DNA from 4 places in the Leclercia sp. genome. Region 1 is predicted to be linked to each of the others. Evidence: predicted binding sites of a transcription regulator. Region 1 holds the regulator's gene; each other region holds the start of a gene.

Region 1 (7,415 bases):
TTACTCCCGTCTGGCAGCGCCTTGACCTGCCGGATGATGACTTCGTTGATTTAGCCTGGAGTGAAGATCCGCTTCAGGCCCGGCACAAACCCCGGCTGGTGGTCTTTCATGGTCTGGAGGGCAGCCTGCACAGCCCCTATGCGCACGGTCTGATTGAGGCGGCAAAAGCGCGCGGCTGGCTGGGCGTCGTGATGCACTTTCGCGGATGCAGCGGCGAACCCAATCGCCAGAAACGCATCTACCACTCCGGCGAAACGGAAGATGGTACCTGGTTCTTGCGCTGGCTGGCAGAGACCCACGGCCCGGCCCCTACGGCGGCGGTGGGCTATTCGCTGGGCGGAAACATGCTCGCCTGCCTGCTGGCAAAAGAGGGCGACAATATTCCTCTGGACGCCGCCGCCATCGTCTCTGCCCCCTTTATGCTGGAACACTGCAGCTATCATATGGAGAAGGGCTTTTCGCGCGTTTATCAGCGCTATCTGCTTAACTTGCTCAAAGCCAATGCGGCACGCAAACTGAAAGCTTACCCGGATACGCTACCGGTCAGTCTGCAGCAGTTGAAGAAAGTGCGCCGCATCCGCGAATTTGACGATCTGATCACCGCCAAAATTCACGGTTTTGCCGATGCTATTGACTACTATCGCCAGTGCAGCGCCATGCCGGTGCTCAGCAAGATCACCAAACCGGTGCTGATTATTCACGCTAAAGACGATCCCTTTATGGATCATCACTCAATACCGGCACAGGAATTTTTGCCCGCTAACGTGCAGTATCAGCTAACCGAACACGGCGGACATGTGGGCTTTGTCGGCGGCACGCTGCGACGCCCCACCATGTGGCTGGAAACGCGTATCCCGGACTGGCTGACCACATACCTGGAACCCATAAGATGATTATTCCCTGGCAAGATCTGGCTCCCGAAACGCTGGATAATCTGATTGAAAGCTTTGTGTTACGCGAAGGCACCGATTATGGTGAACAGGAGCTTTCGCTTGAGCAGAAGGTCGCTGATGTCAGGCGCCAGCTGCAAAGCGGTGAGGTGCTGGTCGTGTGGTCCGAGCTGCACGAAACCGTCAACATCATGCCGCGCAATCAATTTCGCGGTTAACCGCGACCGCTTTCCATTCAGGGAGTTGCTATGTCCGCCAGACATCCGGTTATTGCCGTTACAGGGTCGAGTGGTGCGGGTACCACCACCACCAGCCTCGCCTTTCGTAAGATCTTCTCGCAGCTGCATCTGCGTGCCGCGGAAGTGGAAGGCGACAGCTTTCACCGCTACACCCGCCCTGAGATGGACATGGCCATCCGCAAGGCCCGGGATATGGGCAAACACATCAGCTACTTTGGCCCGGATGCCAACGACTTTGGCCTGCTGGAGCAAACCTTCGCCGAATACGGGCGAAGCGGCACCGGCCAGGCGCGCAAATACCTGCACACCTATGACGAAGCGGTACCCTGGAACCAGGTGCCGGGCACCTTCACTCCCTGGCAGCCGCTGCCGGAGCCTACCGACGTGCTGTTTTATGAAGGCCTGCATGGTGGCGTAGTCACGCCGCAACACGACGTGGCGCGCCATGTCGATCTGCTGGTGGGCGTGGTACCGATTGTGAACCTGGAGTGGATCCAGAAGCTGACGCGGGATACCAGCGAACGCGGCCACTCCCGCGAGGCGGTGATGGACTCCGTGGTGCGCTCGATGGAGGATTACATTAACTTCCTGACGCCGCAGTTTTCCCGCACCCATATCAACTTCCAGCGCGTCCCGACCGTGGATACCTCAAATCCCTTTGCCGCTAAAGGCATTCCGTCGCTCGACGAGAGCTTTGTGGTGATCCATTTCCGCAATCTGGACAATATCGATTACCCCTGGCTGCTGGCGATGCTGCAGGGTTCGTTTATTTCGCACATCAATACACTGGTGGTCCCGGGCGGGAAGATGGGGCTGGCGATGGAGTTAATCATGACGCCGCTGGTGCAGCGGTTGATGGAAGGCAAGAAGATCGATTGAGGTTTAGTTGCCTGTGGGAGAGGGCCGGGGTGAGGGCATCAGACCGCATGATGCCCCACAACATTACGCCTCGATCACTTCATACGAATGGGTAATCTTGACTGCTTTCTCCAGCATCAGCGCCACGGAGCAGTACTTCTCTGCTGAGAGGTCCACCGCGCGGGAGACCGCCGCGTCTTTCAGCTCTTTGCCGGTCACCACGAAGTGAAGGTTGATATGGGTGAACAGGCGCGGCGCCTCTTCACGACGCTCTGAGGTCAGTTTGACTTCGCAGTCGGTCACATCGTGACGCCCTTTTTGCAGGATAGACACCACGTCGATTGCGCTGCATCCGCCAGCCGCCATCAGGACAACTTCCATCGGGCTTGGCGCTTTGTCACCGGAGTTGCCATCCATCAAAATCTGGTGCCCGGAAGCCGACTCACCGAGGAACGTTAACCCTTCAACCCATTTCACACGTGCTTGCATTTTTATTAACTCCAGGATTGCATTTTTCCTGACAGATTACGCGCCAGCAACAATTCTGACAACGGAAGTCGACCTGCATCAAGCTGAAGCGAGACACCAGGAGACAGGCGGCAAAAGCTATGCTAAAACAGTCGAGATGCTACAGTAATACATTGACGTTGCACATGTATGCAGAGGACATCACACATTACAGGCTGCTAATTATTGTGACAGCCCGTCCCCAGGCAGGGGAAAGAATTCGATTGCAACCCCAGAGTACAGGTACACAGCCAGACTCTGGAGACAGCTTATAACAGAGGATAACAGCGCATGGTGCTTGGCAAACCGCAAACAGACCCGACTCTCGAATGGTTCTTGTCTCATTGCCATATTCATAAGTACCCATCGAAGAGCACGCTGATTCACCAGGGTGAAAAAGCGGAAACGTTGTATTACATCGTCAAAGGCTCAGTGGCAGTGCTGATCAAAGATGAAGAAGGCAAAGAGATGATCCTCTCTTACCTGAATCAGGGAGACTTTATCGGCGAACTGGGCCTGTTTGAAGAAGGTCAGGAGCGTAGCGCCTGGGTGCGTGCAAAAACGGCCTGTGAAGTGGCTGAGATCTCTTATAAGAAATTCCGCCAGCTGATTCAGGTGAACCCGGATATCCTGATGCGCCTCTCTTCGCAGATGGCTCGCCGTCTGCAGGTCACGTCCGAGAAGGTAGGTAACCTCGCCTTCCTCGACGTAACCGGCCGCATCGCCCAAACCTTACTGAACCTGGCGAAACAGCCAGACGCCATGACCCACCCGGACGGTATGCAAATTAAAATTACCCGTCAGGAAATTGGTCAGATCGTCGGATGTTCTCGTGAGACAGTGGGTCGTATCCTGAAAATGCTGGAAGATCAAAACCTGATTTCTGCCCATGGTAAAACCATCGTGGTTTACGGAACACGTTAATTCCGCTAAAACGGCGTGGCATCACACGATGACACGCCGTTTTTGTCTCTATCCCCATGTGGCGCAGGCTCATCTATCACCCGGAAGTTAACTACGCACTGCGGCAAACCCTGGTGTTGTGTCTCCCCGTGGCTGTGGGTTTGATCCTCGGACATCTGCAACAAGGCCTCCTCTTCTCCCTCGTTCCTGCCTGCTGCAATATTGCCGGTCTGGATACACCGCATAAACGCTTTTTTAAACGCCTGACGATTGGCGGGTGCCTGTTCGCCGGCTGTAGCCTGGCCGTACAGCTGCTGCTGGCCCGGGATATTCCGCTGCCGCTCATTCTGACCGCGCTGGCGATGACGCTGGGGGTCACGGCTGAGATCAGCGCCCTGCATGCCCGACTGCTGCCCGCCTCGCTGATTGCAGCCATCTTTACCCTGAGTCTGGCGGGGAACATGCCGGTCTGGGAGCCGCTGCTCCTCTATACGCTGGGCACCCTCTGGTACGGGCTGTTTAACTGGTTCTGGTTCTGGATGTGGCGCGAACAGCCGCTGCGCGAATCGCTGAGCGTGCTCTATCAACAGCTGGCAGATTATTGCGAAGCGAAATACACCCTGCTGACGCAGCACACCGATCCTGAAAAATCGCTGCCGCCGCTGCTGGCCCGTCAGCAGAAGGTAGTGGATCTGATCGGCCTCTGTTATCAGCAGCTGCATATGCTGGCGGCCAACAGAAATCATGAATACAAACGCCTGCTGCGTACCTTCCAGGTGGGGCTGGATTTGCAGGAGCACATCTCCGTCAGCCTGCATCACCCGAAGGAGGTGCAAAAGCTGGTGGAGCGCAGCCACGCCGAAGCGGTGATCCGCTGGAACGCGCAGACCGTGGCGGCCCGTCTGCGGGTGTTGGCTGACGACATTCTCTATCATCGCTACCCCACCCGTTTCACCATGGACAAGCAGCTCGGCGCGCTGGAGAAAATCGCCCGCCAGCACCCGGAAAACCCGGTGGGTCAGTTCTGCGCCTGGCACTTCAGCCGTATTGCCCGGGTGCTGCGCACGCAGCGTCCGCTCTACCCGCGCGACCTGATGGCAGATAAGCAGAAACGCCTGCCGCTGATCCCCGCCCTGCGAAGCTACCTGTCGCTGAAGTCTGCCGCCCTGCGTAACGCGGCGCGCATCAGCGTGATGCTGAGTATCGCCAGCCTGATGGGGGTGGCGCTGCACCTGCCGAAACCCTACTGGATCTTAATGACCGTGCTGCTGGTGACGCAAAACGGCTACAGCGCGACGCGGGTGCGTATTCTCCACCGGGCGGCCGGCACCCTGGCGGGGCTGGTTATCGCCGGCGTCACCCTGCACTTCCACGTTCCGGAAGGTTACACCCTGGCCGGAATGCTGGTGGTGACCCTGGGGAGCTACCTGATCATTCGCAAAAGCTACGGCTGGGCGACGGTGGGCTTTACGGTCACGGCGGTATATACCCTGCAGCTGCTGACCCTGAACGGTGAGCAGTTTATTATCGCCCGCCTGGCCGATACCCTGATTGGCTGCCTGATTGCCTTCGGGGGGATGGTCTGGCTGTGGCCGCAGTGGCAGAGCGGGCTGTTGCGCCAGAATGCCCACGACGCGCTGGAGGCCGACCAGGAGGCCATTCGCCTGATCCTCAGCGACGATCCGCAGCCGACGCCGCTGGCCTGGCAGCGCATGAAGGTCAACCAGGCGCACAACGCCCTGTTCAACTCCCTCAACCAGGCGATGCAGGAGCCGGGCTTTAATTCGGCCTATCTCGCGGATATGAAGCTGTGGGTGACGCACAGCCAGTTTATCGTCGAGCATATCAACGCGATGACGACCCTGGCCCGGGAACATACGATGCTGACGCCAGACCTGGCGCAGCGCTATCTGCAGTCGTGTGAAATTGCGCTGCAACGCTGTCAGCAGCGTCTGGAGTATGACGCGCCGGGCGAGAGCGGGGACAGCAATATTCTGGAAGCGCCAGAGACCCTGACGCAGGGCCCCATGAGCACGCTGGAGCAGCATCTGCAGCGCGTCCTGGGGCATCTGAACACCATGCACACCATCTCGTCAGTGGCATGGCGTCAGCGTCCGCATCATGGGATCTGGTTGATCCGACGTTTGAAACGGACATCCTATTAAGCTTTTTTGCCCGGCGGCGCTACGCTTGCACGGGCCTACGCCTGAACCACGCGCTTAACCGCCTGCGCAAAGCGGTTCATCCCTTCGTCGATATCCTCGCTCTCCACCAGCAGCGACGGTGCAAAGCGCATCACGTCCGGTCCGGCGTTAAGCACCATCGCCCCTTCACTGGCGGCGGCGTAGAGGAAATCACGCGCCCGGCCTTTGTATTGCGGCTTCAGCTCGGCACCAATCAACAGCCCCATGCCGCGAATATCGCTGAAGACATCATATTCGGCATCGATCTGCTGGAGGTGCTTCACAAACTGCTCGCGCTTCGTGTTGACGCCGCTCAGCACCTCCGGCGTATTGATGATGTCGAAGGCCGCGCCGGCTACCGCACAGGCCAGCGGATTACCGCCGTAGGTGGAGCCGTGAGAGCCCACGTGGAACGCCGAGGCGATATCCTGGGTGGTGAGCACCGCGCTGACCGGGAAACCGCCGCCGAGCGCTTTGGCGCTGGTGAGGATGTCCGGCGTGACGCCATAGTGCATGTAGGCAAACAGATCCCCGGTACGGCCCATGCCGCTCTGTACTTCATCAAACACCAGCAGGGCCTGGTGCTGATCGCACAGCTCGCGCAGCCCCTGCAGGAATTCCGGGGTCGCCGCCATTACGCCGCCTTCACCCTGAATTGGCTCCACCACCACCGCGCAGGTGTGATCGTCCATCACCGCTTTCACCGCATGCAGATCGTTAAACGGGACGTGAATAATGTCGGCCGGTTTTGGGCCAAAGCCATCGGAATATTTTGGCTGACCGCCCACGGTCACGGTAAACAGCGAACGGCCATGGAAGGCGTTGTGGAAGGCGATGATTTTGGTTTTAAACGGGCTGTGGCGGGTGGAAGCGTAGTAGCGTGCCAGCTTAAAGGCCGTTTCGTTGGCTTCGGTGCCGGAGTTCATAAACAGCACACGCTCGGCAAAGGTGGCGTCGATAATTTTACGCCCCAGACGCAGCGCGGGTTCGTTGGTAAAGACGTTGCTGGTGTGCCACAGGGTTTCGCCCTGAGTTTTGAGCGCCTCGACCAGCGCCGGGTGGCAGTGGCCTAACGCCGTCACCGCAATGCCGCCCGCAAAATCAATGTACTCTTTACCCTGCTGATCCCAGACGCGGCTGCCTTTCCCCTTCACCGGGATAAACTCGGCCGGTGCATAAATTGGCAGGATAACTTCATCGAATGTTGCGCGCGTAATTGCAGATTGTTCAGTTGCCATGTAACCCCACCCTTTTTTAAGCAAGAAGCAGAAGTGAAAATATAATCACGAAATATGCTTAAAAAATCACTTTATGGCAACTAAAAATCAACGATGGAGGAAATTAGCCAGCAGCTGGTGGCCCTGCTCGCTGAGAATGCTTTCCGGGTGGAACTGCACTCCTTCCAGATCCCATTCCCGGTGGCGGATACCCATGATCTCCCGGGTCTCGCTCCAGGCGGTGACTTCAAAGCAGTCGGGTAAGGTAGGCGGATCAATAACAAGGGAGTGATAGCGGGTCACGGTCAGGGGATTATTCAAGCCCGAGAAGACCCCCGTACCGGTGTGCGTGACGGGAGAGGTTTTACCGTGCATCACTTTGGCGGCACGGACAATGGTCGCGCCAAAGACCTGGGCGATGGCCTGATGTCCGAGACAGACGCCGAGGATCGGCAACCTCCCGGCATAGTGCTGGATCACCGCCAGCGAGATCCCGGATTCATCCGGCGTGCAGGGTCCGGGAGAGATGACGATTTTTTGCGGGTTCAGCGCCGCGACATCCTCCAGAGAGAGCACATCGTTGCGCCGGACCACCACCTCCGCCCCCAGCTCGCAAAA
Region 2 (7,415 bases), on a different contig from region 1:
GGATCAGCACTTCGATGCCGCTGTCGCTCAGCAGGCCAATGGCATGTTTAGTGGCAAAAATAGAGGCGACTTCCCCGGCAAAAGGGGCAATCACTTTGTTATCAGCAGGAATAATCGCCGCGCCCTGACCGAGCAGACCGCTGGCGAAGGTGGTATCCGGCACCTGGTCCAGCGCCAGCACCGTACCGCGCATCGGGGAGAGCACCGTGTCTTCATCGACGTTAGCTGCTACAGGGGCAGTGGCCGGACTGGCGGGCATGCCGGCAATCAGGGTCAGAACGCAGCTCAGCACCAGCGCCACCACGATGCCCGCAATCCCGCCCCACAGCGTGGCGTCCACTCCGCCCGGGGGGATCATCTGCGCGATGGTGAAGACATTGCCGAAGCCAAAGGAGTAGACGTGGGTGTCGAAGAAACCGACAATCGCGCCGCCGACCGCCCCCGCCACGCAGCCAAAAATAAAGGGACGACGCAGGGGCAGGTTCACGCCATAGACCGCCGGTTCGGTGATACCGAATATCCCGGCCGTGACCGAGGAGCCCGCCAGCATTTTCAGCTTTGTGTCGCGGGTGCGCAGGAATACGCCGAACGCGGCCCCCACCTGGCCCATCACCGCCGGGAGCAGCATCGGCAGCATGGAGTCGTGGCCCAGCACGGCGAGGTTATTGATCATCAGCGGCACCAGCCCCCAGTGCAGGCCGAAGATAACGCACACCTGCCACACCGCACCCATCGCCGCGCCCGCCAGCCACGGTGCCAGAACGTAGATCCACTGGTAGCCGTTCGCCAGCATCTGACTGAGCCAGGTGGCCACCGGGCCGATCGCCAGAAAGGTGAGCGGCACCGTGACGCCGAGGCAGATCAGCGGGGTGAAGAAATTTTTCATCGCCGATGGCAGGCGTTTGTTGCCCTGCCTCTCCAGCCAGCAGCTGACCCAGGCGGCAAGAATGATCGGAATGACCGACGCGCTGTAGTTAAACCAGGTCACCGGAACGGCGAGGAAAGCATTTGCCACCGCGCCCGCCTGCTGGCTGGCCTCGAAGGCCTGAATCATGGTCGGATGCACCAGCGCCCCGCCAATCACCATGGTGATAAACGGGTTGCCGCCAAACTTTTTCCCGGCGGTGTAGCCCAGCACCAGCGGGAAAAAGAAGAACAGCGCGTCACTGGTGGCAAACCAGATTTTGTACGTGCCGCTGTCGGTGGTCAGCCAGCCGCACACCACGGCCAGCGCCAGCATCCCTTTCAGGATCCCCGAGGCGGCGAGGACACCGATAAAGGGGGTAAAAATGCCGGAGACAATGTCGATAAGCTGGCCGCCGAGGCTGGTTTTTTCGCCTTTATCCACTGCGGCGGCAGGCGCGTCATCAGCCAGCCCCGCCTCCTGGCACACCGCCAGCCAGACGTCGTGGACGTGGTTGCCAATCACAACCTGGAACTGGCCGCCGCTTTCGACCACCATGATCACGCCGGGATGTGTCTTCAGCCCTTCGGCATCCGCACGCTGAGCGTCTTTCAGTTTGAAACGCAGCCGGGTCGCGCAATGAACCAGGCTGACAATGTTCTCTTTGCCCCCAACGTGGCCGAGAATATCCTTCGCCAGTGCTTGATATTCCATCTCTGTTTCCTTCTTCTCTGCCCGCAGGCAGGGTTTGACTGAGTCGTAAAAACAAAAAAACCCGAGAACGACGCCCTTTCGGGTGCCGCGCTCAGGTTTTGCCTGCACAGTGCAGTAACAATCCGTTGGTGGGGGCTTAGCGCCCCTCTTTTCTCACACGCTCAATATGAATGGTGAGAAACATAATCTCTTCGGTGGTCAGTTCGCGCTGATAACTCTTTTGCAAATGCCGGGCAATCTTCTCAGCGCACACCCAGGCTTTGCCGTAGTTCTCTTTAACCGCCGAGTGCAGCGAGGCATCGTCATCCGCAACCACGGTGCGGGTCAGCATCCGCTGGGCGAAAAACTTCAGATGGGTGACGAAGCGCTGATAGCTTAGCGACTCCTCGTCATACTCCAGCTGTAAGCTGTATTTCACCAGCTGCAGGATCTCCTGCATCACCCGGGTGACGTGCATCACCTCCGGCATCTCGCTGTGCAGCTGGGCAGTGACCAGATGCAGCGCGATAAACCCGGCTTCATCTTCGCCCAGCTCGACGTCAAGCCGTTTAGCGATGATGGCCCGGGCCTGCTGGCCCAGCTCAAACTCTTTCGGGTAGAGCCGCTTAATGTCCCACAGCAGCACGTTTTTGATTCCCAGCCCCTTCTTCTGCCGCTCAATCGCAAAGTAGCAGTGGTCGGTTAAGGTGATGTACAAACTCTCCTGCAGTTTTCCCAGCCGCTGCGTCGCCAGCCCGATAATGCGGTCGCAGGTGGTCATCACTTCCAGCGGGATCTGGCTGAGTAACTCCCCCAGCCGCTGCACCAGCTCGTCGCTTTGCAGGGCAAACACTTTCTCGATGTTCTCTTTCGGGACCCGATCGCCAGGGTGCTTTTGAAAGGCCAGCCCACGGCCCATCACCACCTGTTCGCGCCCCTGTTCATCCAGAACAACCACCACATTGTTATTCAGTATTTTGGCGATTTTCATTCCATGCCCCAGAAACAAAAAAACCTGACCTCCGGCAGATGCCAGAAAATCAGGTTTTGCCTGCCGCAGCAGTAACAATCCAGTTAGCGCACTTTACCAGTTTCGTTCGATGCCACAATGCGCCCCGCTAAAAAACGTGACGCAGATCGACGTTGGCTTATTTTGACTGAATGACCCGGGCGATCTCCGCCGAGGATTGCAGGGCGCGGATCTCCTGGAACAGGTCCAGCGCGTCGTCGTACTCTTTACGCAGATAGCTCAGCCACTGCTTGATGCGCGCCACGTGGTACAGGCCGGTGTCGCCCTGCTTTTCGAGGCGGGTGTACTTCTTCAGCAGCGTCACCACCTCCGGCCAGGGCATGCGCGGCTCATTGTATTTGATCACCCGGCTGAGGTTTGGCACGTTCAGCGCCCCGCGCCCGATCATGACTGAATCGCAGCCGGTCTCCTTCATACAGGCCAGCGCGCTTTCGCGATCCCAGATTTCGCCGTTAGCCACCACCGGGATGGTCAGCCGCTGGCGGATCTCGCCAATGGCCTGCCAGTTAATGCGCTCGGCCTTGTAGCCATCTTCTTTGGTGCGGCCATGCACCACCAGCTCGCTGGCGCCCGCCTGCTGGACGGCATCGGCAATTTCAAACTGCCTGTCGCCGCTGTCCCAGCCCAGACGCACCTTCACCGTGACCGGCAGATGAGAGGGCACCGCCTCGCGCATCGCTTTCGCGCCGCGGTAGATCAGCTCAGGATCCTTGAGCAGCGTAGCCCCCCCGCCGCTGCCGTTGACCATTTTCGATGGACATCCGCAGTTCAGGTCCACGCCCCAGGAGCCCAGCTCCACGGCGCGGGCGGCGTTTTCCGCCAGCCATTCGGGATATTGTCCCAGCAGTTGAACCCGCACCAGGGTGCCGGAGGGAGTGCGGCTCTGGTGATGCAGCTCCGGGCAGAGTCTGTAAAACGATTTTACCGGCAACAACATATCCACCACCCGCAGGAATTCGGTGATGCAGTGGTCATAATCGTTAACGTCGGTCAGCAGCTCACGCACCAGCGAATCGAGCACGCCTTCCATCGGTGCCAGTAATACACGCATATCAGTACCCGTAAAAAAAGACGCGCTATAGTAGCCGCTCCCGCCAAAGGTGGGAAGCGTCGTGCAGGGTTGCGGTTTTAATCAGGGAGGGTCTCTTCGGGGCGCAGGGTGAGTACCTCAAAACCGTCTGCCGTTACGGCGATGGTGTGTTCCCATTGCGCAGAGAGCTTTTTGTCCCGGGTGACCACCGTCCAGCCGTCCTTTTTGGTTTTAATGCGGCTGTCGCCCTGATTGATCATCGGTTCGATGGTAAAGACCATCCCCTCCTGCAATACCGGGCCTTCGCCGGGTTTGCCGTAGTGCAGGATCTGCGGCTCTTCGTGCATCTCCTTGCCAATGCCGTGGCCGCAATACTCCCGTACCACGCTGTAGCCGTGACTTTCGACGTATGACTGAATGGCGTGGCCAATATCCCCCAGCGTCGCGCCCGGCTTGACGGCTTTAATCCCCTTCCACATCCCCTCGTAGGTCGCTTTCACCAGCCGGCGGGCCAGGGGCGAAACCTCACCAATGAGATACATTTTACTGGAGTCGGCGATCATGCCCGCGTTTTCGAGGGTAATGTCGACGTTAACGATAGAGCCCGACTTAAGATGCTCCGACTCCTTCGGGATCCCGTGGCAGACCACGTCGTTCACCGAGGTATTCAGCACGTAAGGGTAGTCATACTGCCCTTTGCTGGCCGGGCGGGAGTGAAGCTGCTCGACGATAAACGCCTCTGCGCGGTTGTTGATCTCCATGGTTGATACGCCAGGCTTAATAAACTCGTCCAGCATGGTGAACACGGAAGCCAGCAGTTCACCCGCGTGGCGCTGGCGGGCCAGCTCATCGGCGGTTTTAATAACAATTGTTGGCATTGATTACCTCAGGTATTGGGTGGCACCGGATTTCAGTATCCGTTTATCCGCCGATCGTATCTTGCCCGCGTCACAATGTCTCCTGCGGTTTGGGGAAATGCCCAAGGTTCCAGAAAGTAATGTCTGGTATGCTCAAAAGTCATGATGTGATCCGTAGCACGTTTCCGGTTTTAATTGTATGATGAATGCGTTCCATTAAGGACTTTCACCATGAAGAAATCACTGTTCGTTGTCTGGCAATACCTGCGCGCCTTCATCCTGATTTACGCCTGCCTGTACGCGGGGATCTTCCTCGCTTCCCTGCTGCCCATCACCATCCCCGGCAGCATTATTGGCATGCTGATCCTGTTTGTGCTGCTCGCGCTGCAAATCCTCCCGGCAAAATGGGTTAAGCCCGGCTGCTCGGTATTAATCCGCTATATGGCGCTGCTGTTTGTGCCGATTGGCGTGGGGGTAATGCAGTATTACGACCTGTTGAGCGCCCAGTTTGGTCCGATATTTGTCTCCTGCACTATCAGCACGCTGGTGGTGTTTTTAGTGGTGAGCTGGAGCACCCATCTGGCGCATGGAGAACGTAACGTGGTTGGACAGAAAGGACAGAAAAAATGATGGCCAATATCTGGTGGTCGCTGCCGCTCACCGTGGCGGTGTTCTTCGCCGCCCGCAAGCTGGCAGTGCGCCTGAAGTTCCCGCTGCTTAACCCCCTGCTGGTGGCAATGGTGGTGATTATTCCTTTCCTGCTGTTGACCGGCATTCCCTACGCGAAATATTTCCAGGGCAGCAAGGTGCTCAACGATCTGCTCCAGCCTGCGGTGGTCGCGCTGGCGTTTCCGCTGTATGAGCAGCTGCACCAGATCCGCGCCCGCTGGAAGTCGATCATTACCATCTGCCTGGTGGGCAGCGTAGTGGCGATGATCACCGGCACTTCGGTGGCGCTGCTGATGGGGGCAACCCCGGAAATCGCGGCCTCTATTCTACCTAAATCGGTGACCACCCCGATCGCGATGGCGGTGGGCGGCAGTCTCGGCGGCATCCCGGCGATCAGCGCCGTGTGCGTCATTTATGTCGGTATTCTTGGGGCGGTATTGGGCCATACGCTGCTGAACGCCATGCGCATTCACACCAAATCTGCCCGTGGCCTGGCGATGGGTACGGCGTCGCACGCCCTCGGTACCGCCCGCTGCGCGGAGCTGGATTATCAGGAAGGGGCATTCAGCTCCCTGGCGCTGGTGATCTGCGGGATCATGACCTCACTGATTGCACCGTTCCTGTTCCCGATTATTCTGGCGGTAATGGGCTAAAATTTGCGACGCGTCGCGCATTTTTCATTTGAGTTTCATAAGTTGCACACATAATGAGATCTTAGTCACATATAAAGCCCTGACGGCTCCGTACACTACCGATCCATTAACCTTTATGAGGCAACGCCATGCATCCACGTTTTCAATCAGCTTTCGCTCAGCTTGCAGAGAATTTGCAGTCAGCCCTGGCCCCGGTTCTGGCGGATGCACACTTCCCCGCCCTGCTGACGGCTGAACAGGTCACCGCACTGAAAGGTGCCACCGATCTGGATGATGACGCGCTGGCCTTTGCGCTTCTGCCGCTGGCGGCGGCCTGCGCCCGCGCTGACCTCTCCCATTTCAACGTTGGCGCCATTGCGCGCGGCGTGAGCGGCACCTGGTACTTCGGCGGCAATATGGAGTTTCTCGGGGCGACCATGCAGCAGACGGTGCATGCGGAACAGAGCGCTATCAGCCACGCCTGGCTGCGCGGTGAAAAATCCCTGCAGGCCATCACCGTGAACTATACCCCCTGCGGCCACTGCCGCCAGTTTATGAACGAGCTTAACAGCGGATTGCAGCTGCGCATCAACCTGCCGGGCCGCGATCCGCATACCCTGGCGGATTACCTGCCGGACGCCTTCGGACCGAAGGATCTGGAGATTAAATCTCTGCTGATGGATGAGCAGGATCATGGCTACGATGTCAGCGGCGACGCGCTGGCTCAGGCCGCTATCCTCGCCGCCAACAGGTCGCATGCGCCGTACAGCAACTCCCCGAGCGGGGTGGCGCTGGAGTGCCGCGATGGCCGACTTTTCACCGGCAGCTATGCCGAGAACGCCGCCTTTAACCCGACGCTGCCGCCGCTGCAGGGCGCACTGAATCTGCTCAGCCTCAACGGTTACGACTACCCGGATATTCAGCGTGCCATCCTGGCGGAAAAAGCCGATGCTTCACTGATCCAGTGGGATGCTACCGCGGCCACGCTGCGCGCCCTGGGTTGCACCAGCATCGACCGCGTGCTGCTGGCGTAAGCCTCTGATGCGGGCAGCAATGCCCGCACAATTGATGAAAATCCCCCCAATTAAACCGCCGTTTCTTGCGCTTACCAGACGGGTAAAGTAGCCTGAGTGAAATTTCACCTTTGGTACGAGTCATCTGTATGTTAAAGCGCATGTTTTACAGCCTGGTTGCCCTGATCGCCATCGTGCTGCTGACTGCGCTGGGCCTCGACCGCTGGATGAGCTGGAAAACAGCCCCCTATATCTTCGACGACCTTCAGGACCTGCCCTACCGCCAGGTTGGCGTGGTGCTCGGCACCGCCAAGTATTACCGCACCGGGGTGATCAACCAGTATTACCGTTACCGCATTCAGGGCGCACTCAACGCCTACAACAGCGGCAAGGTCAACTATCTACTATTAAGCGGCGATAACGCCCTGCAGAGCTATAACGAGCCGGTCACCATGCGTAAAGACCTGATTGCCGCAGGCGTGGATCCAGCGGATATCGTGCTCGATTACGCCGGTTTCCGAACCCTCGATTCGATTGTCCGCACCCGTAAGGTATTCGATACCAACGATTTCATCATCATCACCCAG
Region 3 (7,415 bases), on a different contig from region 1:
TTCATCAACGCCGCCGTTGATTGCATACAGCATGGTTTTCGCGAGGTTAGCGCGAGCACCGAAGAACTGCATTTGCTTACCAACAACCATTGGGCTTACGCAGCAAGCGATCGCGTAGTCATCGTTGTTGAAGTCAGGACGCATCAGGTCATCGTTCTCGTACTGCAGAGAAGAGGTGTCGATGGACACTTTAGCGGCAAATTTCTTGAAGTTCAGTGGCAGTTTTTCAGACCACAGAATAGTGATGTTCGGCTCCGGAGACGGCCCCATGGTGTACAGGGTGTTCAGGAAGCGGAAGCTGCTTTTGGTCACCAGGGTACGGCCATCTACGCCCATACCCGCGATAGATTCAGTTGCCCAGATTGGGTCACCGGAGAACAGTTCATCATACTCAGGGGTACGCAGGAAGCGAACCATACGCAGTTTCATGACCAGGTGGTCAATCATTTCCTGTGCGTCGAGCTCGGTGATTTTGCCAGCTTTCAGGTCACGTTCGATGTATGCATCCAGGAAGGTGGATACACGACCGAAGGACATTGCCGCGCCGTTCTGAGATTTAACCGCTGCCAGGTAACCGAAATAGGTCCACTGGATAGCTTCCTGAGCGTTAGTCGCAGGACCGGAGATGTCGTAACCGTATTTGGCAGCCATCTCTTTGATCTGACCCAGCGCACGGTGCTGTTCGGAGATCTCTTCACGCAGACGGATAGTTGCTTCCAGGTTTACGCCGTTTTCCATGTCAGACTGCAGGGACAGGAACTGAGCGTATTTGTCTTTCATCAGGAAGTCGATACCGTACAGCGCAACGCGACGGTAGTCACCGATGATACGGCCACGGCCATACGCATCTGGCAGACCGGTCAGGACGCCTGATTTACGGCAGTTCAGGATGTCTTTGGTGTAAACGTCAAACACGCCCTGGTTGTGAGTTTTGCGGTATTCAGTGAAGATTTTCTTCAGCATTGGGTCCAGCTCGCGATCGTACGCTTTGCATGAACCTTCAACCATTTTGATACCACCGAACGGGATAATCGCACGTTTCAGTGGTGCTTCAGTTTGCAGACCAACGATCTTCTCGAGGGATTTATTGATATAACCCGCGTCGTGAGAAGTGATGGTGGACGCAATGGAGGTGTCGAAATCAACAGGCGCGTGAGTGCGGTTTTCCTGCTTAACGCCTTCCATAACGCTGTCCCACAGGGCAGTGGTTGCGTCGGTAGCACCGGCCAGGAAGGATTCGTCACCTTCATATGGAGTGTAGTTTTTCTGGATGAAGTCACGAACGTTGACTTCATTCTGCCAATCACCTTTGGCAAAACCTTCCCATGCTGTGGCTAACTTTTCATTAAGTTCGGACATGTAACACCTACCTTCTTAAGTGGATTTTTTATTTACTGCCTGAGAAAACCATTAACGATGGTTATCGCCACGCAGGTAAATGACCCAGTATGTCAACCCAACCAGCAGACCACCGCCAATAATGTTCCCGATTGTGACTGGGATCAGGTTATCAGTGATGAAGTTCATAACGGTCAGGTGAGAGAAATTTTCCGGGCTGGAACCAACAGCAGTCCAGAACTCCGGGCTGGCAAAGTCACGGATTACGATACCGAAAGGAATCATAAACATGTTTGCAATACTGTGTTCAAAGCCGCTGGCAACGAACATGGCGACAGGCAGAACCATAATCATCGCTTTGTCCATCAGGCTGCGGCCGGAGTAGCTCATCCAGACGGCCAGGCAGACCATCAGGTTGGCGAGAATACCCAGCGCAACGGCTTCAATAAATGTGTGGTGTACTTTGTGGTCGGCGGTTTGCAGGACGTTTAGCCCCCACGCGCCGTTGGCGGTCATATATTCACCCGACAACCACATCAATAGGACAAACAGCAGGCAGCCAATCAGGTTTCCAACGTAAACGTTGAGCCAGTTTTTTGCCAGTTGACCCCAGGTAATCTTACCGCTGGCTTTCGCGACGACGATAAGCACCGTTGAGGTAAAGAGGTCAGCGCCGCAGATAACGCACAGGATCAGACCCAGTGAGAAACAGATGCCGCCGATCAGCTTAGCGATACCGAAAGGCATCCCGGCAGTACCGGTGGTGGCGGTGATGTAGAAAACAAAGGCAATGGAGATGAACACCCCGGCAGTGATGGCCAGGAAGAACGTCGTCATCGGTTGTTTCGTTGCTTTATAGACACCCGCTTCTTCGGCAACTTTTGCCATCGCAGCTGGGAGTAAAAGATCAAAAGGGTTGTCAGCTTTCACACTAACTCTCTCTTTATTAAGTCGGCGACGAGATACTAACAAAGCATTATAGAAGAGAAATTGATGTAGATCATATCTCGCCTGGCTTATAGGCCCGCAAAGTGCGTGGTTTTCCAGCGGATGCGGTGTAAGTTTTTGATTATCCGTATAAAAATAAATTTTAAAAGTTACAAAATGATTTGATTTTTTTCTTCCGACGCTCCCACGGACAGTTAATTATAATGGAGTATTTCATATAAAAAGTAACAATAACCGCTAGAGCGCAATTATTATAGCTACCAATATTTAACTTAATTATTACAATTTAAATTTATAGCCGCACAAATAAAAAACGGGGCAATAAAATTGCCCCGTAATATAACGTAGGTGATTGTATACGCCTACTGTTTGTCATGTTATATGGCGTTATTTAGCCCAGTAAGCACTCTTGGCCTTCTGCAGTTTCTCATAGGCCTTCAGCAGCGACTGGTGAGCAGGGAAGGCTTTCAGATCGCTATCCACCGCCTGCAGGCCGTGGAATGGCGCTTCGCCACTCAGGGCTGCGCTGGCGTTCTCAACCGCTTCGGCGCCGTACATACGGGTAAAGGCGTTAAGATACTGCAGCGGCTCACGATCCTCTTCCTGCGACAGCAACAGCAGCGTCTGCAGGCAGCGGTAGTAGTTCGCGCGCTCTGCGCTGAATATCGAGGCGTTGAACTCGATGGTCCACTCGGTCCAGATCAGCGCCTGCTCCAGGTCGCCGCCCGCCAGCGCCAGCATCGCTTTCAGCTCACCGATGCGCAGGGTGTACCAGCCGTTGTCTTTGCCCGTTGCCAGGCCCAGCAGCTCGCGCACGCGGGTAAAGTCGTCGTGGCCTTCGTCGTCCAGCTGGGTGATGAGGTTCAGGTAGTCCTCTTTCTCCCATGCGCTCTCCGGCAGGGCCAGCAGGGTTTCGCGCAGATGCGCACCCATGCTGTTGTTTGCCAGCCACAGATCTTCCACCGGATAGATATCGGACATGCCCGGCACCAGAATACGACACGCGTACACGCCCAGGTGCTCGTAATCCGCGATGTACACTTCCTGGTCTTCGGCAGTGAAGATCGCCATCAGGGTAGCGAACTCTTCTTCGGTAGTACCGGCGAAGCTCCAGTCAACGAACGGATAATCTGCGTCCTGCTTGAACATATCCCAGGAGATAGAGCCGCTGGAGTCGATGAAGTGCGTCTCCAGGTTAGCGTGCTCAGCCACTTCTTCGTCATCGAAGGTTGGCGGCGTAAACACGTCGAGATCTTTCAGGCTACGGCCCTGCAGCAGTTCGGTAACGGTACGCTCCAGCGCCACGCCGAAGTCCGGGTGCGCGCCAAAGGAGGCGAAGCAGGTACCGTTCGCCGGGTTGAACAGCACTACGCAGATGACCGGGTATTTACCGCCGAGAGAGCCGTCGTAAGCAAAGATTGGGAAACCTTCTGCTTCCAGTTTGGCAATAGACTCCACCACGCCCGGATAGCGGGCCAGCACGTCAGCCGGGATCTCCGGCAGGCTGATGGATTCCGCGATAATGCGGTTTTTGATGTGACGCTCAAACACCTCGGACAGGCCCTGAACACGCGCTTCGTTGCGGGTGTTACCGGCGGACATGCCGTTGGACACATACAGGTTACCGATAATGTTCATCGGAATATAGACGGTTTGCTCGTCAGACTGACGGGTAAACGGCAGGGCGCAGATACCGCGATCCTCGTTACCTGACTGCAGATCGATCAGCATGCTGGCGGTCAGCTGGTTTTCCAGATCGTAGAACTTGCGCAGGCGATCGTCGAGGATCCCTTCCGGCAGCTCGTCGTCTTCGGTCAGCGGGAACCATTTTTCATTCGGGTAGTGAACGAACGGGCCATTTGCCACGGTGTCGCCCAGCCAGAAATCCGCAAAGAAATAGTTGGTGGACAGACGCTCAAAATACTCACCCAGCGCAGAAGCCAGCGCCGCTTTTTTGGTGGCGCCTTTACCATTGGTAAAGCACAGCGCGCACTCTTTATCGCGAATATGCACGGACCAGACGTGGGGAACCGGATTGAGCCAGGAGGCCTCTTCGATGTTAAAGCCCAGGTCGGTCAGTTTTTGCTGGAAGCGAGCAATGGAATCTTCCAGGGCGGCGTCTTTGCCGGGGATAAACGTTTGAGTCATGGCGATCACTTATATCGTACGGAAAGCGCGCAATGATACGGGTTTTGCATGACAGGCGCTATCTCCCCGGCGGTTTCGGCGAAAATAAATGACTCGGCTATGCTTGTTAGCAGTAAGGGACTGTTAAGGCATAGAAAAATGAAAGCGTTTGATCTGCAAAGAATGGCATTAGATAAGGTTCCACCGGAGTTTTTATGGGAAGTGGCGCTGCGTAGTCTGTATACCTTTGTACTGGTTTTTGTGTTCCTCAAAATTACCGGCCGACGCGGCGTGCGGCAAATGTCGCTGTTCGAGGTCCTGATTATCCTGACGCTGGGCTCCGCCGCCGGGGACGTCGCCTTTTACGATGACGTCCCCATGCTGCCGGTGCTGGTCACCTTTATTACCCTTGGGCTGCTCTATCGGCTGGTGATGTGGCTGATGTCAAAAAGCGAAAAGCTTGAAGATCTGTTTGAAGGTAAACCGGTTGTGGTGATAGAGGAGGGGCAGTTGGCTTGGGAAAAGATAAACAGCGCCAATATGACCGAATTCGAGTTTTTTATGGAGCTCAGGCTCAACAGCGTTGAACAGCTGGGGCAGGTGCGGCTGGCGATACTTGAGACCAATGGCCAGATCAGCCTCTACTTCTACCCTGACGACGACGTCAGACCGGGTCTGTGCATCCTGCCCGATAAGTGTATCCAGCGGTATATAAAGGTGCCGGACGATGGGGAGTATGCCTGCGTACGTTGCAGCAAGGTTGAAACGATGCATGCCCAGGAGGAGCGGTTATGCTCGCGGTGTAAACATCCGGAATGGACGAAGGTAAGCCGGGCAAAACGCCTCACCTGACAGCGATTTTGTCGGTTTTGTGACGGCCCGCTGGCAGAATGTATTGTGTGACGGCGGGCACATTTTGCGGGTCATAAGCTTTAGACATTGCGGCGCGTGTCACTGAATGATAAAACCGATATCCACAGTTATAACTTATGGCTTTTAGCGTGGTGAGGGGAAATGGCTCAGGTCTTTAATTTTAGTTCAGGTCCGGCAATGTTACCGGCGGACGTGCTCAAACAGGCTCAACAGGAGCTGTGTGACTGGAATGGTCTAGGCACGTCGGTGATGGAAGTTAGCCACCGTGGTAAAGAGTTTATTCAGGTGGCAGAAGAGGCAGAAGCAGATTTTCGTTTCCTGCTGAATATCCCCTCAAATTACAAAGTATTATTCTGCCACGGCGGCGGGCGCGGTCAGTTTGCGGGCATTCCGTTAAACCTGCTGGGCGACAAAACCACCGCGGACTACGTTGATGCCGGTTACTGGGCAGCCAGCGCAGTAAAAGAAGCGCACAAATACTGCTCTCCGAACGTGATTGATGCCAAAGTTACCGTCGACGGTTTACGCGCGGTGAAGCCGATGAGCGAGTGGCAGCTCTCCCGGGATGCGGCCTACCTGCACTACTGCCCGAATGAGACCATCGACGGGATCGCCATCCACGAAGAGCCAAACTTTGGCGAGAACGTGGTTGTCACGGCGGACTTCTCCTCCACCATTCTCTCTGCGCCGCTGGATGTCAGCCGCTATGGCGTGATCTACGCCGGCGCGCAGAAAAACATCGGCCCGGCCGGTCTGACGCTGGTGATCGTGCGCGAAGATCTGCTGGGTAAAGCCCATAAATCCTGTCCGTCGATTCTGGATTACACCGTGCTGAACGATAACGACTCCATGTTCAACACCCCGCCGACCTTTGCCTGGTACCTCTCTGGCCTGGTCTTTAAATGGCTGAGAAACAACGGCGGTGTGGCCCAGATGGATAAGATCAACCAGCAGAAATCTGAGCTGCTGTACAGCGTGATCGACGGCAGCGACTTCTATCGTAATGACGTTGCCAAAGCGAACCGTTCTCGCATGAACGTGCCGTTCCAGCTGGCGGACAGCAATCTCGATAAGCTGTTCCTGGAAGAGTCCTTCGCCGCAGGTCTGCATGCGCTGAAAGGCCATCGTGTAGTCGGCGGGATGCGTGCGTCTATCTATAACGCCATGCCGCTCGAAGGCGTGAAGGCGTTGACCGACTTCATGACTGACTTCGAACGTCGCCACGGTTAATCACGCCCGTGTTTATTCCCCCGCGGCCTGGCTGCGGGGTTTTTATTATGTTGAATTGAGAGTTAAGTTTCATGGAATCCCTGACGTTACAACCTATCGCGCGGGTAGATGGCACCATTAATCTGCCTGGTTCAAAAAGTGTATCGAACCGCGCCTTGCTGCTGGCTGCGCTGGCACACGGCACTACTGTTCTCACTAACCTGCTGGATAGCGATGACGTTCGCCACATGCTCAATGCGCTGAAAGCGTTGGGAGTCCACTATACCCTGTCCTCCGATCGCACCCGCTGCGAAGTGACGGGCAACGCCGGGGCGCTGCACTCTGCTGAGGCGCTGGAACTGTTTCTCGGCAATGCCGGTACGGCAATGCGTCCGCTGGCGGCGGCCCTGTGCCTGGGCAGCAACGACATCGTGCTGACCGGCGAGCCGCGCATGAAAGAGCGTCCGATTGGCCATCTGGTTGATGCGCTGCGTCAGGGCGGCGCGCAGATTGACTATCTGGAGCAGGAAAACTATCCGCCGCTGCGTCTGCGCGGTGGCTTTACCGGTGGCGAAGTGGCGGTGGACGGCAGCGTCTCCAGCCAGTTCCTGACCGCGCTGCTGATGACCGCACCGCTGGCGCCGCAGGACACCACTATCACCATCAAAGGTGAGCTGGTTTCCAAACCCTATATCGACATCACGCTGCACCTGATGAAGACCTTTGGCGTTGAGGTTGAAAACCACAGCTACCAGCGTTTTGTGGTGCGCGGCGGGCAGCAGTACCAGACGCCGGGTCACTACCTGGTGGAAGGCGATGCCTCATCGGCCTCTTACTTCCTGGCAGCGGGCGCCATTAAAGGCGGCACCGTCAAAGTGACCGGTATTGGCCGCAACAGCGTGCAGGGCGACATTCGTTTT
Region 4 (7,415 bases), on a different contig from region 1:
ACTTCGAGACCCTGGTGCTGTTCCGCAGCGCCCAGTCGATCGGGCTGGGGTTCCTGTTTGTGCCCCTGACCACCATCGCCTTTATCTCGATCCCCCGACGGCTGAACGCCGACGCCGCGGCGCTGTTTACCATGTTCCGCAACGTGGCGGGGTCGATCGGCATTTCGCTCTCGACGGCGGCCATTACCGAGCGCTCGCAGGCCCACAGCGCCCATCTGGCTTCGCACACCTCGGCGTTCGACGAGCCGTTCCAGCATACCCTCCGCGAGATGGCGCAGGCGGTGCAGAACTTTACCACCCAGGTGGGCGACCCCGCCGGCATCGCTACCGGGCGCATGTATCAGGTGATGATCGAACAGTCGCGATTCCTGGCCTATATCGACGTCTTCACTCTTCTGAGCGTGGTGGCCCTCTTACTGATTCCGTTTTGTTTGTTGCTCTCGCCGGTTAAGAGCGAGGGGAGTGCAGGAGCACACTGATGATTTGCAGACGTTTAAGCCCCCTGATGTTAATGCTGTTGCTGGCCGGCTGCGCCGTGGGGCCCGACTACCAGCAGCCCGCGCCGCAAACCCCGACCCACTGGAACGATCCGGGCGACGGCGGTGCGAAATCGCAAACCGCGTCCACCGCCATCAACCCGCGCTGGTGGAAAACCTTCGGCGATCCGCAGCTGGATAGCCTGATTGAACGCGCCATTGCCGGCAACCTGTCGCTGCAGCAAACCGTGCTGCGTATCGCGGGCGCGCGGGAGCAGATCAACCAGGCGGGCGGAGCCTTCTTCCCGGCGGTGAACGGCAACCTGCAGGCCACCCGGCAGCAGCTGGGGCTGGAGGGGGAGCTGAAATCCCACGGCGTGTACGACCAGCTGGATGACGTCGATCCCGAGCTGCGCGGGGCGCTGGGGCCGCTGACCCAGCCGATCAACCTCTATCAGGGCAGCTTTGATGCCCAGTGGGAGCTGGATCTGTGGGGCAAGGTGCGCCGTCAGGTGGAAGCCGCCGATGCCCAACAGCAGGCGGCCATCGAGCAGCGTAACGATGCCCTGGTGTCGCTGGAGGCCGAGGTCGCCCGCGGCTGGCTCCAGCTGCGTGGGGCGCAAAGCAGCATCGCCACCCTCAACACCCAAATCGAGAGCGCGCAGCAGACGCTGGAGCTGACCGACAGCCGCCAGCGCGGCGGGCTGTCGCCGCAGATGGACGTGGAGAACGCCCGCGCCCAGCTCGGCAACCTGGAGGCGCAGCTTCCGCAGTATGAAGCCCAGGCGCGGCAGGCGATGAACGGCCTGGCGATCCTGCTGGGCAAACCGCCGGGGGCGCTGGACGGCGAGCTGCAGGCCAGCAAGCCGCTGCCCGCGCTGCCGGAGATTGTCCCTACCGGGATTCCTTCCACCCTGGCGCGGCGACGCCCGGACGTGCGGGAGGCCGAGTCGAATCTGCATGCGGCCACCGCGCAGATCGGCGTGTCGGTGGCGCAGCTGTTCCCCAGCGTCTCGCTCAGCGGCCAGTTTGGCCTGCGTAACAGCGAAAGCAACTGGCTTACTGACTGGAGCAGCCACTTCTACAGCGTCGGACCGCAGGTCTCCATCCCCATCTTCCAGGGCGGACGGCTGGTCTCCAGCGTGAAGGTCGCCCGGGCGCAGCAGGGTGCCGCCGCGCTGGAGTATCGTCAGACGGTGCTGACCGCGCTGGGCGATGTGGAAAATGCACTGGTCAGCTACCGCACCGACCAGAAGCGGGAGGCGGGATTAAGCAAAACTATTGATGCGCTGCAAAATGCATTCGACCTGGCGAGCAGCAGCTATCGCCAGGGGATCGCCACCTTTATCGACGTGCTGGATGCCCAGCGCCAGCTGGCGCAGGCGCAGCAGCAGCGGGATCAGGCCCGGGTGCAGAGCGCGCTGGATCTGGTGGCGCTCTATAAAGCCCTCGGCGGGGGCTGGGAGCCGTATCAGCAGGTGCAGCTGCCGGACTACGCCGTCTTTGGCGACGCCCCGCGCGGATAAGTTCAGAGGATTGGGCAAGAAACGGGCAGGAACCGCACATTCGCCATCGGCGTGAGCCGGGTATAACTATCGGGTACTCAACACACGAGGAGCGTCAAATGCGATATCAAAAACTGGGTAATACCGGCCTGTTTGTTTCTGAACTCTGCCTTGGCACCATGACCTTTGGCGGCGAAGGCGGCATGTGGGGCAAGATCGGCCAGCTCCAGCAGCAGGAGGCCGAGCAGCTGGTGGGCCGCGCGCTGGACGCGGGGATCAATTTTATCGATACCGCCAACGTCTATTCCGAAGGGCGTTCGGAAGCGATCACCGGCCAGGCGCTGAAAAATCTGAAGATCCCGCGTGAAAACGTGGTAGTAGCGACCAAAGTCTTTGGTGAGACGGGCACCGCCGGGGTCAACTCCCGCGGCAGTTCCCGTCATCACATCATCAGCAGCGTAAAAGAGAGCCTGCAGCGCATGCAGCTGGATTATATCGATCTCTATCAGCTGCACGGCTTTGACCCGGCTACCCCGATTGAAGAGACGCTCTATGCCCTGGACAACCTCGTCCAGCACGGGCATGTGCGCTACATCGGGGTATCGAACTGGGCGGCATGGCAGATCATGAAGGCGCTGGGGATTTCCGAGCGGCTGGGGCTGGCCCGTTTTGCCTCCCTGCAGGCTTACTACACCATCGCGGGCCGCGATCTTGAACGCGAGCTGGTGCCGATGCTGCAAAGTGAGAAGGTGGGGTTAATGGTCTGGAGCCCGCTGGCGGGCGGGCTGCTGAGCGGCAAATATGCCCGCGACGGCCAGGTGCAGGGCGGTGGCCGCCGCCAGGAGTTTGACTTCCCGCCGGTGGATAAAGCGCGCGCCTTTGACTGCGTGGACGTGATGCGCAACATTGCCGACAGCAAAGGGGTTTCCGTCGCGCAGATTGCGCTCGCCTGGCTGCTCCATCAGCCGGTGGTCAGCAGCGTGATTGTGGGGGCGAAACGGGTGGATCAGCTGGACGACAATATTGCCGCGACGCAGATTCACCTCAGTGACGAGGAGCTAAAACAGTTGGAAGCGGTGAGCGCGCTGCCGCGTGAGTATCCAGGCTGGATGCTGGAGCGGCAGGGAGAGTATCGCCGTAACCAGCTGGCACAGCAGTAACCCTGTTAGCCGGGTGGCGGCTGCGCACTCACAACATGCACGACCCGTAGGCCCGGCAAGCGCAGCGCCGCCGGGCACTGCCGCACGCAGTACTAACAGACAATAAAAAAGCGGGCTTCGAAGCCCGCTTTTTTTATCTCGCCTTCCGCAATCAGTTCAGGCGAACCGGCATCCCGGAACGGTTGTTGATTGCTTGCTCAACGATGGTCGCATCCACGTCCTGCTGACCGGTGATGGCCTGCACGTTGCTGGTCAGAGTAACCGGCACGGTGACGTTGTTGTCGATCTGATCTTCGCTGGTGGAGAGCGGGTTATGCACTTCGAGGTAGCGGCTGCCATCCGGCTCGGTGGTTGCTTTTACCGGCTCGTTGATGAATTGCACGCGCGTACCGACCGGCACGTTCTCGAACAGGAATTTGATGTCGTCGTTACGCAGACGCACACAGCCGTGGCTCACGCGCAGGCCGATACCGAAGTTGGCATTGGTGCCGTGAATCGCATACAGACGACCAATGTACAGGGCGTACAGACCCATCGGGTTATCCGGGCCAGCAGGAACAACGGCTGGCAGCGGCTCGCCCGCGGCAATGTACTCGGCGTGCATTTTGGCGGTTGGGGTCCAGGTTGGGCCGGCTTTCTTACGCTCAACTTTGGTGGTCCAGTTCATCGGGGTATCTTTACCCAGCTGGCCGATACCGATTGGCAGCACGATCACCGTGTTGGTGCCTTTCGGGTAGTAGTACAGACGCATTTCGGCGCTGTTGATCACGATGCCTTCATGCACGGTGTCCGGCAGGATCAGCTGCTGAGGAATGTTCAGCACGGTACCGCCCTTCGGCAGGTACGGATCGACGCCCGGGTTAGCCTCGAGCATGTTGGACAGGCCCAACTGGTATTCAGCTGCGAAATATTCCAGCGGCTGGCTGTTGCCCTCTTCAACGGTCACAACCTGGTTCTGACCCACCAGACGGCTACCGTCGGTTGGCAGTGGATAGGTGACAGCAGAAGCGGTCTTGCAAAACCCTACTACGGCAAACGCCGCCGCAAAAAGCGAAGTTAATTTTATATTCATGGTGTGCGAGGTATCTGTGCCACTTGGCAGGTTGTTTAAAAGTCTGAACGGTTTAGGGAGCGCATTATATGTGCATTCCTGACCGCATGGAATTCGGATGTGTACTAAATCACACTTTTTTCCGTTTCGTTAAAGTTTAGCGGTATGTTGTTACACGGGATCTCATTTCGGAATTGTGGCATAATGCCGGGTTTATCACACTTCTCGCAGGAATCTCCCGTGTTAGTTACCAGCAACATCACTATGCAGTTTGGCAGTAAGCCGCTGTTCGAAAACATTTCCGTCAAATTTGGCGGCGGCAACCGTTACGGCCTGATTGGTGCCAACGGTAGCGGAAAATCCACCTTCATGAAGATCCTCGGCGGCGATTTAGAGCCGACGCTGGGCAACGTTTCTCTCGATCCGAACGAGCGCATCGGTAAGCTGCGTCAGGATCAATTCGCCTTTGAAGCGTTCACCGTTCTTGACACGGTGATCATGGGCCACGGTGAGCTGTGGGAAGTGAAGCAGGAGCGCGACCGTATCTATGCGCTTGCCGAAATGAGCGAAGAAGACGGCTATAAAGTGGCCGACCTCGAAGTGCTGTACGGCGAAATGGACGGCTACTCTGCGGAGTCCCGTGCCGGTGAGCTGCTGCTGGGCGTGGGCATTCCGGTTGAACAGCACTACGGTCTGATGAGCGAAGTGGCACCCGGCTGGAAGCTGCGTGTACTGCTGGCGCAGGCGCTGTTCTCTAACCCGGACATCCTGCTGCTCGACGAACCGACGAACAACCTGGACATCGACACCATCCGCTGGCTGGAGCAGACGCTGAACGAGCGTAACAGCACCATGATCATCATCTCGCACGACCGTCACTTCCTGAACATGGTTTGCACCCACATGGCGGATCTGGACTACGGCGAGCTGCGCGTTTATGCCGGTAACTACGATGAGTACATGACCGCCGCGACCCAGGCGCGTGAGCGTCTGCTGGCCGACAACGCCAAGAAAAAGGCGCAGATTGCCGACCTGCAGTCCTTCGTCAGCCGCTTCAGCGCCAACGCCTCGAAATCGCGTCAGGCCACCTCGCGTGCCCGTCAGATCGACAAAATCAAGCTGGATGAAGTTAAAGCTTCCAGCCGCCAGAACCCGTTCATCCGCTTCGAGCAGGACAAGAAACTGTTCCGTAACGCGCTGGCCGTCGAAGAGCTGTCAAAAGGCTTCGACAACGGTCCGCTGTTTAAGAACTTCAACCTGCTGCTGGAAGTGGGCGAGAAGATTGCCATCATCGGCGCCAACGGCGTGGGTAAATCCACCATGCTGAAGACCCTGGTCGGTGAACTGGCCCCGGATACCGGCACCGTGAAATGGTCCGAGAACGCGCAGATTGGTTACTATGCGCAGGATCACGCCGAAGATTTCGACAACGACCTGACCGTGTTCGACTGGATGAGCCAGTGGAAATCCGAAGGCGATGACGAGCAGGTGGTGCGCAGCTTCCTCGGCCGTCTGCTGTTCAGCCAGGACGACATCAAGAAGCCGGCGAAGGTGCTCTCCGGTGGTGAGAAGGGCCGTATGCTCTTCGGCAAGCTGATGATGCAGAAACCGAACATCCTGGTGATGGATGAACCAACCAACCACCTGGACATGGAATCGATCGAATCGCTGAACATGGCGCTGGAGATGTATCAGGGTACCCTGATCTTCGTCTCTCACGACCGTGAGTTCGTCAGCTCGCTGGCGACCCGCGTGATTGAAATTACGCCAGAGCGCGTGGTGGACTTCAGCGGTAACTATGAAGATTACCTGCGCAGCAAAGGTATCGATAGCTAGAAAAAAGCCGGGTGGCGGCTTCGCCTTACCCGGCCTACAAAACCCGCCCCACATCGTAGGCCGGGCAAGCGCATGCGCCGCCCGGCGTGGCAGGCCGCAGATTCGTATGCCCGGGAAGCGTAACGCCACCCGGCGCATCAGCGGGTCAGGTGACCCTTAAGCCATACCCAGCGCGCGCTTGCCGTGGATATTCAAATCATCCGTGGTGAAGCGTGACTGCCAGTCAGCTTCATAATCCTCGCGTGGGAAATCGCCCGGAGAGGCCCCGGTTTCCAGCGCCGCTTTCACCTTCTTCGCGTAGGCGAGGTTTTTCTCGCACATCGGCGCCGCCGGAATGTACATCACGTTGCCCCAGCCCTGCTGGTTCTCTACCGGGGCCACCGAGTGGATCACATCGCAGTGCCACCACACGGAATCCCCCGCTTCCAGCGCCGGAATGCTGGTCAGGGCTTCAATCAGCAGCGGATGCCACTTCTCGGAGATCGGCAGCACGCGCCCCGGCGCCACGCCGCAGAGTTCATCTTCCGGCACATCGTCCAGCAGCGGACGCAGCAGGATATAGGCCATCGCTTCCGGGATCGGCACCACGTGCAGCAGACCCTGATCCGGGATCATGTCGGAGAGTGCGGTCCAGCCCTGGAAGGTGCGGAACACCGAGCACTTGGTGGTGTTATCCACGGTGTACTCTTCCACTTCGGTACGGTGCGCGGCATTCCACGGATCGTATTGATCGACATTGCCATCAAACACCCGGGCGAAGACCTGCTGATAGGCCGGGAGCAGCCAGCGCTCCAGCGCCCCGGAGTCGGTGTGCGCCCCGAGGCCTTTCGAGGTGGTTCCCGGCGGACGGCGGCGAATGCGGTCCGGGTAGATCACGCTCACGTCCGGGTTGAACCACTGCCTGCCGTTGCTCTCGAACGTCCACAGACGGTTCAGGAACGACTGCACCTGCGCCATCCGTTCGCTCTGGCGGGCTTCCATCTGCGCGTGTGACCAGTAGATCGGGTAGATCTCCGGGCGCGACGCGGTCAGGGTGCCGAAGAAGTTGTCTCCCGGGCCTTTGTAGACGTCGTCGAAACGATTGAGATCCAGATAGTCGAGCATCGCGTTATCCCACGCCAGCGCCTGCTCACGCGGGAAATGACCTTTGATCACCGCACAGCCGCGGCGCTTAACCGCCTCGCGCTGTTCCGGGCTGATGTTACCGCTCTGCACGTCGGCAAAGGGGATCACAGGCCAGACGGGATCGCCTTTGCTTTTCAGGGCGTTAATTTCTGCCACACGGCTGGCAATCTTATCGCTCAGGCGATTAAACACCGCCTGCACGTCGCCAATCTGCGCCCGCAGCTCGCGTTTCATCTGGCGGATCGCCGCTTTATGGTCAGCA

Evidence for each region. The regulator CRP, encoded in region 1, controls carbon source genes, mostly activating them, when cyclic AMP is high. The targets are predictions, from matches to a motif close to ATGTGANNNNNNTCACAT.
Region 2: V7Q49_RS00945 (CidA/LrgA family protein) is a predicted target of CRP. The motif match lies at 4,680-4,697, and genes of this name have one in related genera.
Region 3: focA (formate transporter FocA) is a predicted target of CRP. The motif match lies at 2,327-2,344, and genes of this name have one in related genera.
Region 4: V7Q49_RS09140 (ABC-F family ATPase) is a predicted target of CRP. The motif match lies at 4,311-4,328, and genes of this name have one in related genera.

Annotation. Positions count from the first base shown of each region.
Region 1 is NZ_DAIQCE010000005.1:47,526-54,940, forward strand. Features, by position in the region: gene V7Q49_RS14460 (hydrolase) at 1-893, shown strand, start outside; gene V7Q49_RS14465 (YheU family protein) at 890-1,108, shown strand; gene V7Q49_RS14470 (phosphoribulokinase) at 1,139-2,008, shown strand; gene V7Q49_RS14475 (OsmC family protein) at 2,072-2,476, opposite strand; gene crp (cAMP-activated global transcriptional regulator CRP) at 2,786-3,418, shown strand; gene V7Q49_RS14485 (YccS/YhfK family putative transporter) at 3,475-5,562, shown strand; gene argD (bifunctional acetylornithine/succinyldiaminopimelate transaminase) at 5,598-6,818, opposite strand; gene pabA (aminodeoxychorismate synthase component 2) at 6,906-7,415, opposite strand, start outside.
Region 2 is NZ_DAIQCE010000001.1:219,431-226,845, reverse strand. Features, by position in the region: gene bglF (PTS beta-glucoside transporter subunit IIABC) at 1-1,618, opposite strand, end outside; gene licT (BglG family transcription antiterminator LicT) at 1,755-2,588, opposite strand; gene dusC (tRNA dihydrouridine(16) synthase DusC) at 2,746-3,678, opposite strand; gene map (type I methionyl aminopeptidase) at 3,756-4,535, opposite strand; gene V7Q49_RS00945 (CidA/LrgA family protein) at 4,746-5,144, shown strand; gene V7Q49_RS00940 (CidB/LrgB family autolysis modulator) at 5,141-5,836, shown strand; gene cdd (cytidine deaminase) at 5,965-6,849, shown strand; gene sanA (outer membrane permeability protein SanA) at 6,978-7,415, shown strand, end outside.
Region 3 is NZ_DAIQCE010000001.1:1,785,776-1,793,190, reverse strand. Features, by position in the region: gene pflB (formate C-acetyltransferase) at 1-1,359, opposite strand, end outside; gene focA (formate transporter FocA) at 1,411-2,268, opposite strand; gene ycaO (30S ribosomal protein S12 methylthiotransferase accessory factor YcaO) at 2,674-4,434, opposite strand; gene V7Q49_RS08490 (DUF421 domain-containing protein) at 4,573-5,265, shown strand; gene serC (3-phosphoserine/phosphohydroxythreonine transaminase) at 5,428-6,516, shown strand; gene aroA (3-phosphoshikimate 1-carboxyvinyltransferase) at 6,588-7,415, shown strand, end outside.
Region 4 is NZ_DAIQCE010000001.1:1,929,794-1,937,208, reverse strand. Features, by position in the region: gene V7Q49_RS09160 (DHA2 family efflux MFS transporter permease subunit) at 1-479, shown strand, start outside; gene V7Q49_RS09155 (efflux transporter outer membrane subunit) at 479-2,002, shown strand; gene V7Q49_RS09150 (aldo/keto reductase) at 2,101-3,141, shown strand; gene ldtB (L,D-transpeptidase) at 3,293-4,213, opposite strand; gene V7Q49_RS09140 (ABC-F family ATPase) at 4,433-6,028, shown strand; gene V7Q49_RS09135 (DUF1479 domain-containing protein) at 6,185-7,415, opposite strand, start outside.